Regions from separate parts of the Agreia sp. Leaf244 genome, predicted to be linked through region 2. Evidence: predicted binding sites of a transcription regulator. Region 2 holds the regulator's gene; the other holds the start of a gene.
The links. The regulator HspR, encoded in region 2, represses chaperone genes until heat shock. The targets are predictions, from matches to a motif close to AAGTTGAGTCNNNNNGACTCAACTT.
Positions count from the first base shown of each region.

Region 1 (4,686 bases), 200 kb from region 2:
GTCGTCGACCTCGCGCTGGATCACCCGGCGCAGCGGGCGAGCGCCGTACTCGGGCTCGTAGCCGTTCTCGGCGATCCAGTCGATGGCCGACTCGCTGATGTCGAACGAGACGTTCCGTGCCGCGAGACGCGACCGCGTCGCATCCAGAAGCAGGGCCACGATCTGTCGCAGTTGCGGCCGGTCGAGCTTCGTGAACAGCACGATCTCGTCGATGCGGTTGATGAACTCGGGGCGCATGGCCTCACGCAGCTTGCCCATCACCCGGTCGCGCAGCGCCTTGTCGTCGCCGAAGCCGTCGGCGGCGTTGGGTGCGGCGAAGCCGATGGGGCCTCCGCGGCTCGCGAGGAACTCCGAGCCGATGTTCGACGTCATGATGATGACCGTGTTGCGGAAGTCGACCGTGCGACCCTGGCCGTCGGTCAGGCGTCCGTCGTCGAGAACCTGCAGGAGCAGGTTGAAGACGTCGGGGTGAGCCTTCTCGATCTCGTCGAAGAGCACCACGGAGTACGGGTTGCGCCGAACTCGCTCGGTGAGCTGCCCTGCCTCGTCGTAGCCGACGTATCCGGGAGGGGATCCGACGAGGCGCGACATCGTGTGACGCTCGCCGAACTCGCTCATATCGAAGCGCACCATCGCCTTGTCGTCGCCGAACAGCGACGAGGCCAGCGCCTTGCCGAGCTCGGTCTTGCCGACGCCGGTCGGGCCGAGGAACAGGAAGCTGCCCACGGGCCGGTTGGCGTCGCCCATGCCGGTGCGGTTGCGGCGCACGGCCTTGGCGACGACCGAGACGGCGTCGTGCTGGCCGACGACACGGTCGTGCAGTTCGTCTTCGAGCACCGCGAGGCGCTCCCGATCGACCTGGGTAAGGCGGGCGGCGGGGATGCCGGTCGCCCGAGAGATCACGGCGGCGATCTCGGCCTCGTCGACGACAGCCTCGACAACGGATGCCGCAGGCTTGGCGGCCGACAGCTTCTCGTGCACGGACTCGATACGGTCCCGCAGGCTCGACGCCTCCTCGTAGTGCTCGAGGGAGACGGCCGAGTTCTTGGCCGCCTCGAGCTCGCTCAGCTCTTCGAGCAAGGCGGAGGTGTCGATGCGGGATCCGAGCTTCAGGCGCAGTCGCGCGCCGGCCTGGTCGATCAGGTCGATCGCCTTGTCTGGCAGGAAGCGGTCGGTGACGTAGCGCGCCGACAGCTCGACGGCGCCGCGGACGGCCTCGTCGGTGTAGCGCACACCGTGGTGCTCCTCGTAGGCTCCGCGGAGCCCTGACAGGATCGCGACCGCGTCCTCGATGGAGGGCTCGCCCACGTGAACGGGCTGAAAGCGCCGCTCGAGGGCGGAATCCTTCTCGATCGAGCGGTACTCCTTGAGCGTGGTCGCACCGACCACGTGCAGTTCGCCGCGGGCCAGCCGGGGCTTGAGGATGTTTCCGGCATCCATGCCGCCCTCGCCCGAACCGCCCGCGCCCACGACCGTGTGCAGCTCGTCGATGAACACGATGAGCTCGGTCTTGTGGGCGCTGATCTCGTCCATCAGCGTGGTGAGGCGCTCCTCGAAGTCGCCGCGGTAGCGGGTGCCTCCGAGCATCGCCGGGAAGTCGAGAGACACGACGCGCTTGTCGCGCAGCTGCTCGGGCACGTTGCCGGATGCGATGCGCTGGGCCAGGCCCTCGACGATCGCGGTCTTGCCCACGCCGGCCTCACCGATCAGAACGGGGTTGTTCTTGGTGCGGCGCGACAGGATCTCGACGGTCTGCTCGATCTCGTCGGCGCGGCCGATCACGGGGTCGAGGCCGCCGTCGCGGGCCATGGCGGTGAGGTCGGTTCCGAACTTGTCGAGCATCGGGGTCGTGGATGCGTCGGGCGCGTCGGACTGAACGCTCGGCGCCTGCTCGCCCAGGGTCTCGCGCAGGCCGGACTGCAGGGCCTCGGGCGTGATGCCCGCGGCCGACAGTACCTGACCGGCAGGAGCATCCTGGCTGATCACAAGCGCGAAGAAGAGGTGCTCGGGGTCGATGTAGGTCGAGCCGGAGGCGCGGGCCACCTGGTAGGCGTGGAACAGCGCGCGCTGGGCCGACTGCGTGAACACGGGGGCCGAGTCGGCCTGGCCGGACTGCGCCTGCGGCAGGCGCTGCTCTGCGGCGTCCGCGATGTCGGCCGGGCGCACGCCGAGGCGGGCGATGACCTCGGCCGCGGGCTCGGTCTCGGCGAGCACGCGCAGAATGTGCAGCGCGTCGAGCTCGCGGTGGCCGTGCTCGATGGCGAAGCGCCCCGCGGATGCGAGGACCTCGTGGGTGCGCCGACTCATGAGTCGGCTGATGTCTATGGACCGCCCGGCCTGGGCGGCGCGCTCACCCTGCAGGTAGCGGGCGAGGAATTCGTCGAATGAGTTGCTCCCGGCTCCGTCGGAGTCGGGGGAAGAGTTGGGGTCGAAGCGATCGGGCAAAGTAACCTCCTGTGAAACTTGAGTGCCTTCGACTCAACTCAACAAAGCAGAGCGCGATCTATTCCCGACCGCCCCGAGCACGCCGAGGTGCGGGGTGTGGCCGCTTCGATTCGCGATGAAGCGGCCATCTCCCGCACCTCAACGCTCCCTGTGGAGAGCTGGAGCGGCGGGAACTCGAAAGTTGGCACCATGTGCGCATGAGTCCGCGTGCACCGAGGCCGTTTTCAGAATCCCTCTTCCGCTTCGGCTCGGTACCTCGCGCGAGCTGCACGTCTCTGTTCTTGCGACGCGGCGTGCGGTCGATGCAAAAGGAATCATCGGACCCGGCGACCTTCGGCTCCGGCGACTGGGACAAGCGATTCGGATTCCCCGTCACGACACCGGAACGCACCTGGTGCGACCTCGCTTCGCTACTCACCCTCCCCGAGCTCGTGGCCGCTGGCGACAAGTTGATCGCTCGACGGCTCCCTCAGACGACACGAGCTGCGCTCGAACGGGCCGTGTCCACCTGCACGTCGAGCCGCGGCATCCGGAATCTTCGACGCGCACTCGGGATGCTCTCCGACAGGGCGGAGTCTCCGAGAGAATCGCTTCTGCGTGTCGCGATCATTCTCGTGGGGCTGCCCGATCCGACAGTCAACATGCGTGTCTTCTCGGCCAAGGGAAAGTTCTTGGCCCGAGTGGACCTCTGCTACCCCCACCTCAAACTCTCCCTGGAGTACCAGGGAGACCACCACCGCGCCGACCAATCGCAGTGGCGTCGAGACATCTTTCCCGCACCTCAGTGGCCAAAGAGAACAACCGCGCTCGACGGCGTCGGAGGCTGCCGTTAGCGTGGGTGGATGCGACGGACTGCGGGCGAGGTGAACGGCGTCGCGAGACGATCGTTCTCTCCGGGGCCACCCCGGGGCACACTTCCCAGCCAGAACGCACAACCGCGGGCACCACACCGCGCTTCGCGCGGCCGGGTGCCCGCACCGATCGATCGGTCGCCCGCAGTTCGTCGCATCCCCATCCTGCCGGGGGCCGCGTGACGCGTACCGCCCTCGCCTCCGGGCTCTCGCACGCCCTGCTCGCATCGCCCGAGTGGGCATTCGACCCGCTGGTGGATGCCTGCGGCCGGGCACTCGGGTCACGTCCGGGCTGGCTGTGGCCGCTCGTCGACGGGGTTCTCGATGCCTATCGACGCCCGCCGAGAGACGCGCATCGCGAGCTCGCCCGCTGGATCGAACACAGCTCCGCATTCCAGGGTGCGCTCGAATCGGCTCACGAGTCGCAGCGCGAGATCTCCCTTGTGCATCTCGAAACCGCGCCGGCGCGCATGGCCCCCACCTCGGCGGCCGTGCCATCCATCGACGGCCTCGGCGAGCTCGCCGACTTTCTCGAGGTGACGTCAGGGCAGCTCGACTGGCTCACCGACATCGCGCACTTCAACCGCCGAACCCGGCGCGGCCGGCTGCACCACTACAGCTACGACTGGCTCGTGCGCCCCGGGCGAGCACCCCGGCTGCTCGAGGTTCCGACGCCGCGCATGCGACGGGTGCAACGACGGGTGCTCCGAGACATCCTCGGCCCGCTCCCCCTGAACGACGCCGCACACGGCTTCGTTCCCGGCCGCTCGGCCATCTCCGGTGCATCGGCCCATGTCGGCGCGCACACGCTCATCACGCTCGACCTCAGCACCTTCTTCGCCCGAGTGCCGGCCCGGCGCGTCTACTCCGTGTTCCGGCAGGCCGGGTACCCCGAGGCGGTGGCCCACGCGCTCACGGGCCTGTGCACGCACGCGGTGCCGACGTGGGTGGGTGCCCGGATGCCGCCGGGCGGCTCGCCCGAAGAGCGCGCGGCTCTCCGAGACGCGATTTCTCGGTCGCACCTGCCGCAGGGCTCCCCCACGTCGCCGGCCTTGTCGAACCTGACCGTGCGCCGTCTCGACTCCCGGCTCACCGGCTGGGCCGCGGCATCCGGCGCCATCTACACCCGCTACGCCGACGACCTGGCATTCAGCGGCTCCGGCCTGCGCGGGCGGGCGGCCGTCTCGTTCATCTCGGGAGTCGACCGGATCGTGCGAGCCGAGGGGCACGTGCTGAACCGGTCGAAGACCCGCATCGCCGCGCGGGGAGCCCGCCAGAGCGTGACGGGCCTCGTCGTGAACGACGGCCCGGCCGTCGATCGACCCACCTTCGACGAGCTGAAGGCTCTTCTGCACAACTGCGTCGTGCACGGCCCGGCGAGTCAGAACAG
Region 1 covers NZ_LMLX01000002.1:443,019-447,704, forward strand. The annotation lists gene ASF06_RS06960 (ATP-dependent Clp protease ATP-binding subunit) at 1-2,445, opposite strand, end outside; gene ASF06_RS19685 (hypothetical protein) at 2,748-3,278, shown strand; gene ASF06_RS19690 (reverse transcriptase family protein) at 3,476-4,686, shown strand, end outside.
Region 1: ASF06_RS06960 (ATP-dependent Clp protease ATP-binding subunit) is a predicted target of HspR. The motif match lies at 2,461-2,485, and genes of this name have one in related genera.

Region 2 (4,686 bases):
GCTCTGGGGCTTCATCGGAATCCACGTCGTCTACCTGCTCGGCCTGCTGCCCAATATCGTCGCCGGAACCGTCGAGGGCGACCTGCCCCTGTACCGCCGCTGGGCCATCGCCGCCGAGAGCTTCGGCCAATGGCCGGGCATCCACTTCGAGTGGGTCTACCCGATCGGGGCGATCCTGCCGATCGCCATCTCGAACATCGCGGGCCCCCAGCTCTACCAGCTGCTCTGGTTCGTGCTCATCGCCTCGCTGAACGCGGCGTCGATCGTGGTGCTCTCCAACCGCGGGCGCTCCCGCCGCGGCGTGCTGGCCTCGTGGTGGTGGCTCGGAATCCTCACTCTTCTGAGCCCGGTGGCGTTGCTGCGCCTCGAGGGCATCACCGCTCCCCTGGTGATCATCGCCCTCGTTCTGATCGCGCGCCGGCCGATCGTCGCATCCGTTCTTCTTGCCCTCGCCACGTGGATCAAGGTGTGGCCGGCCGCGATCTTCCTGGCCATCATCGGGGCGTTTCCGCGCCGCCGCATCGCGGTCGCGACCGGAGCCGTGTTCTCGGTGGGGGTCGCCGCCATCGTGTGGGCCTTCGGCGGCCTGCACTACCTTCTCGGCTTCGCGCAGATGCAGACCGCGCGCGGCCTTCAGCTCGAGGCTCCCGTGACAACGCCGTGGCTCTGGCTCGCGATCCTGAACAGGCCGGGCAGCCACATCATCAACAACACGGAGATCGCCACCCGTGAGGTCGTCGGCCCCTACGACCACATCGCCATTTCGCTGATGACGCCGGCCATGGCGCTGGCCGTCGTCGGCGTGCTCGCCCTCGTGGTGTGGGCCAAGCACCGTGGCGCTCAGACCCAGAGGCTGCTACTTGTCGCGTCCCTGGCGCTCGCCACCACGGTGGTCGTGTTCAACAAGGTGGGCTCACCGCAGTACATGCTCTGGCTGGCGCCGATCATCGCCGTGGGAATCACGCACGGATGGCGCGCCTGGAGAACGCCCGCGCTGCTCATGGTGGCCATCTCGGTGCTCACCACGTTCGTGTTCCCGATCCTCTACATGCCGCTCATCGCGGGAGATCCCGGGGTGGCGCTGCTGCTCACCGCCCGCAACGTTCTGCTCGTGGTGCTGCTCGGCTGGGCCGTGCGCGAACTCGTGTCGCTCGGGGCCCGGGCGGCCGGCGCGGAGCCCCGCTTCGAGCGCAGGGCGCGCGAGCGCGAGCAGCGCCGGGCGCGCCTGACCGCCTGACGGCCTGACCGCCTGACCGTCTAGAGGCGGCGCTCGTAGCAGAGCGACTCGGCGGCTCCCGCGTAGGCTCCGAAGTTCGGAATGAGCGTGTACCCCTCACGCTCGTAGAAGCGAACGGCGTCGGGCTGCGCCGTGCCCGTCTCGAGCCGCAGGGTGCTCCAGCCGCGGCTGCGAGCCCGCTCCTCGAGGGCGCGCAGCACCGCAACCGACACACCCGTGCCGCGCGCATCCGGCGTCACGAACATGCGCTTGATCTCGGCGCTGACATCGTCGAGCTGTCGCAGGCCGCCGCACCCCACGGGTCTTCCGGACTCGTCGTAGGCGACGACGAAGACGGGCACATCGGATGCCGACGGCTTGGTTCCCGGCTCGGTGTCACCGCCGTAGCGCGCGTCGATCTCGATGCGCTGCGCGGCTCGCAACGCCTCGGAATCGGGGTGGTCGAATGCCGTGTCTCGGATCTCGATCGATGCAGTGCTCACGGGCGACAACGCTACCCTTTTCAGTCATGCCCCTGCCGACGCCGCCCCTCGCCCCCACCACCGTCGTGGGGGCCCACAACTATCCCGACGATCTCGTGGCCGCCATCGTTCGCGCGACCGAGGCCGCGGCATCCGCCTGCCTGCCCCTCGTGGGGTCGGGCGACAAGAACGGCGTCGACGAGCTTGCCGTCGCGGCGATGCGGGATGCCCTGGGCCGGGCCCCGTTCGACGGTACGGTCGTGATCGGCGAGGGTGAGAAGGACGAGGCCCCGATGCTCGCGAACGGCGAGCGGCTCGGCACAGGCGCGGGCCCGGTGTGCGATGTGGCGGTCGACCCGCTCGACGGTACGCGGCTCGCGGCGGAGAACCTTCCGGGAGCGGTGGCCGTGATCGCGCTCGCACCGCGCGGGAGCATGTTCGACCCGCGCGACGTGTTCTACATGCAGAAGCTCATCGCGGGCGCGGCGGCGGTCGGGGTGCTCGATGTGCTCGCGTCGGCCACGCAGAATGCGACGCGGCTCGCCGACGCTCTCGGCAAGCCGATCGACGACCTCGTCGTGGGCGTTCTCGACAAGCCGCGGCACGCATCCGTCGTCGCCGAACTGCGCGGGCTCGGCGTGCGCGTGCACCTGGTGGGAGAGGGCGACGTGTCGATCGCGATCGCGGCGGCCACCCCGGGCTCGGGCATCGACGCCGTGATGGGAACGGGCGGCACTCCCGAGGGGATCATCGCGGCGTGCGCGGTGCGCTCGCTCGGCGGGTTCATGCAGGGCCGCCTGGATCCGCAGTCGGAGTCTCAGCGGGCCGCGGCCATCGCTGCGGGCCACGACCTGCACCGCGTCTTCACCCTCGACGAGTTGGTGGGGAGCGACCGAGTTCTCTTCGTGTCGACCCCGGTCACCTGACAGGTCGGCCTCGCGACGGCCGCGAGCGGCCTACCCGACCAGCACACTCGCTGCGCCAGTCGAGTAGCGAGGTACGAGCGTATCGAGACCAGCTAGTCGGTGGGGCGCCAGATCACGACTTCTGTGCGGCGCGCCGTGCGCGTTCCGTGCTTGAGCGACACCACGTCGCCCTGCACGTCGGCGGCGAAGACCCGGCGGTTGGGCCGGTTGAGCAGTTCGTCGGCGAGGGCGCTCTCGAGCTCGCGGACTCGGCCGGTGAGGGCGCTCACCTGGTTCTCGAGGGTCAGGATGCGGGCGATGCCCTCGAGACTCACGCCCTCCGCCGAGAGACGCGCGACCTCGCGCAGCTGCACCACGTTGCGCATCGAATAGCGACGCGACTTGCCCGCCGTGCGGGTGGGGCTCACGAGCCCGATGCGGTCGTACTGGCGCAGGGTCTGCGGATGCATGCCGGCCAGTTCGGCGGCCATGGCGATCGCGAACATCGGTGAGTTCTCGTCCATGGCCTGCCTTTCTGTACGAGGGGTTGCGAGGGAGACCCCCGGTGAGGGTGCGGTGACGACGCGAGAGGTTACTCGTGCGCCTTGGAGAGCAGCTCGAGGCGCGGGTTCTCCTGCGGCTCGACCGCGTGGAACGCCTCGAGCGCCTCGCGGGCCTCGGGGCTGAGGTGCGCGGGAACCGCCACCTGCACCACGGCGAGCAGGTCGCCGGTGCCCTTCGACGTCTCGACGCCTCTTCCCTTCACCCGCAGCACGCGCCCGGAGGGTGTGCCGGGTGCGACCTTGAGCTTGACGGGCTCGCCGCCGAGGGTCGGAACCTCGATCGTCGCCCCGAGCGTCGCCTCGACGAAGGTCACGGGAACGTTCACGCGCAGGTTCAACCCGTCGCGTTCGAATACGGGGTGTTTGCGCACAGTCACGGTCAAGACGATATCGCCTGGCTCGCCCCCGTCGGGACTGCCCTCACCCTTGCCGCGCAATTTGATCTTCTGGCCGTCGGAGACGCCGGCCGGGATCTTCACGGTGATCGGGCGCCCGTCTGCGGTCTGCAGCTTGATCGTGTCGCCCTTGGTGGCCGTGAGGAAGTCGATGGTGGCGCGGGCCGTGACGTCGCGGCCACGGGTCGGTCCGCCGAAACCGCGGAAGCCTCCGGACGATCCGCCGAAGAGGCCTCCGAGCAGGTCGTCGTACTGGCTGCCGGCACCGGGCTGGGTGTAGGTGTACTGCTGGCCTCCGCGGCCGCCTCCGCCGCCGCCGAACATTCCGCCGAAGACGTCTTCGAATCCGCCGCCCTGCTGGCCGGGAGCCTGGAAGCGGGCCCCTGAGCCCATGGCGCGGATCTGGTCGTACTCCTTGCGCTGCTCAGGATCGGACAGCACCGAGTTTGCCTCGGAGATCTCTTTGAACTTGGCCTCGGCTTTGGGATCGCCGGGGTTGGAGTCGGGGTGGTACTGACGCGCGAGCTTGCGATACGTCTTCTTGAGCTCGGCCTCGGAGATGTCTTTCGAGACGCCGAGCACCTTGTAGAAGTCCTTGTCGAACCAATCCTGGCTGGCCATTTTTTCCTTGTTGATCAGTGGTGCCCTTCGACAGGCTCGGGGAACGGGTCGTTCCCCGAGCCTGTCGAAGGGGCTCTACCAGGTTGTGTGTTACGCGCTGACCGGAGTCGAGACGACGACCTTGGCTGCACGCAGAAGCGTGGAGCCGAGGTAGTAGCCCGTCTCGACGACGTCGGCTACCGTCTCGACCTCGACATCGGCCGACGGCTGCTGGAAGATCGCCTCGTGCAGCTGCGGGTCGAAGGCATCGCCCGCGGCTCCGAACGGCTTCAGTCCCAGACGCTCGGTGCCGCCGCGCAGCTTCTGCGCGATGGATGCGAACGGCCCGTCGCCGAGGTCGCCGTGCTTCTCGGCACGGTCGAGATCGTCGAGCACCGGAAGCAGGACCTTGACGACCTCGCCGACGGTGCGCTCCCGCTCGACCTCTCGGTTCGCCTCGGTGCGCTTGCGGTAATTGGCGTACTCCGCGGTGACCCGCTGCAGGTCGGCGAGCCGTTCTGCAGC
Region 2 covers NZ_LMLX01000002.1:644,146-648,831, forward strand. The annotation lists gene ASF06_RS07825 (glycosyltransferase family 87 protein) at 1-1,237, shown strand, start outside; gene ASF06_RS07830 (GNAT family N-acetyltransferase) at 1,258-1,719, opposite strand; gene glpX (class II fructose-bisphosphatase) at 1,746-2,624, shown strand; gene ASF06_RS07840 (heat shock protein transcriptional repressor HspR) at 2,717-3,127, opposite strand; gene ASF06_RS07845 (DnaJ C-terminal domain-containing protein) at 3,196-4,182, opposite strand; gene ASF06_RS07850 (nucleotide exchange factor GrpE) at 4,273-4,686, opposite strand, start outside.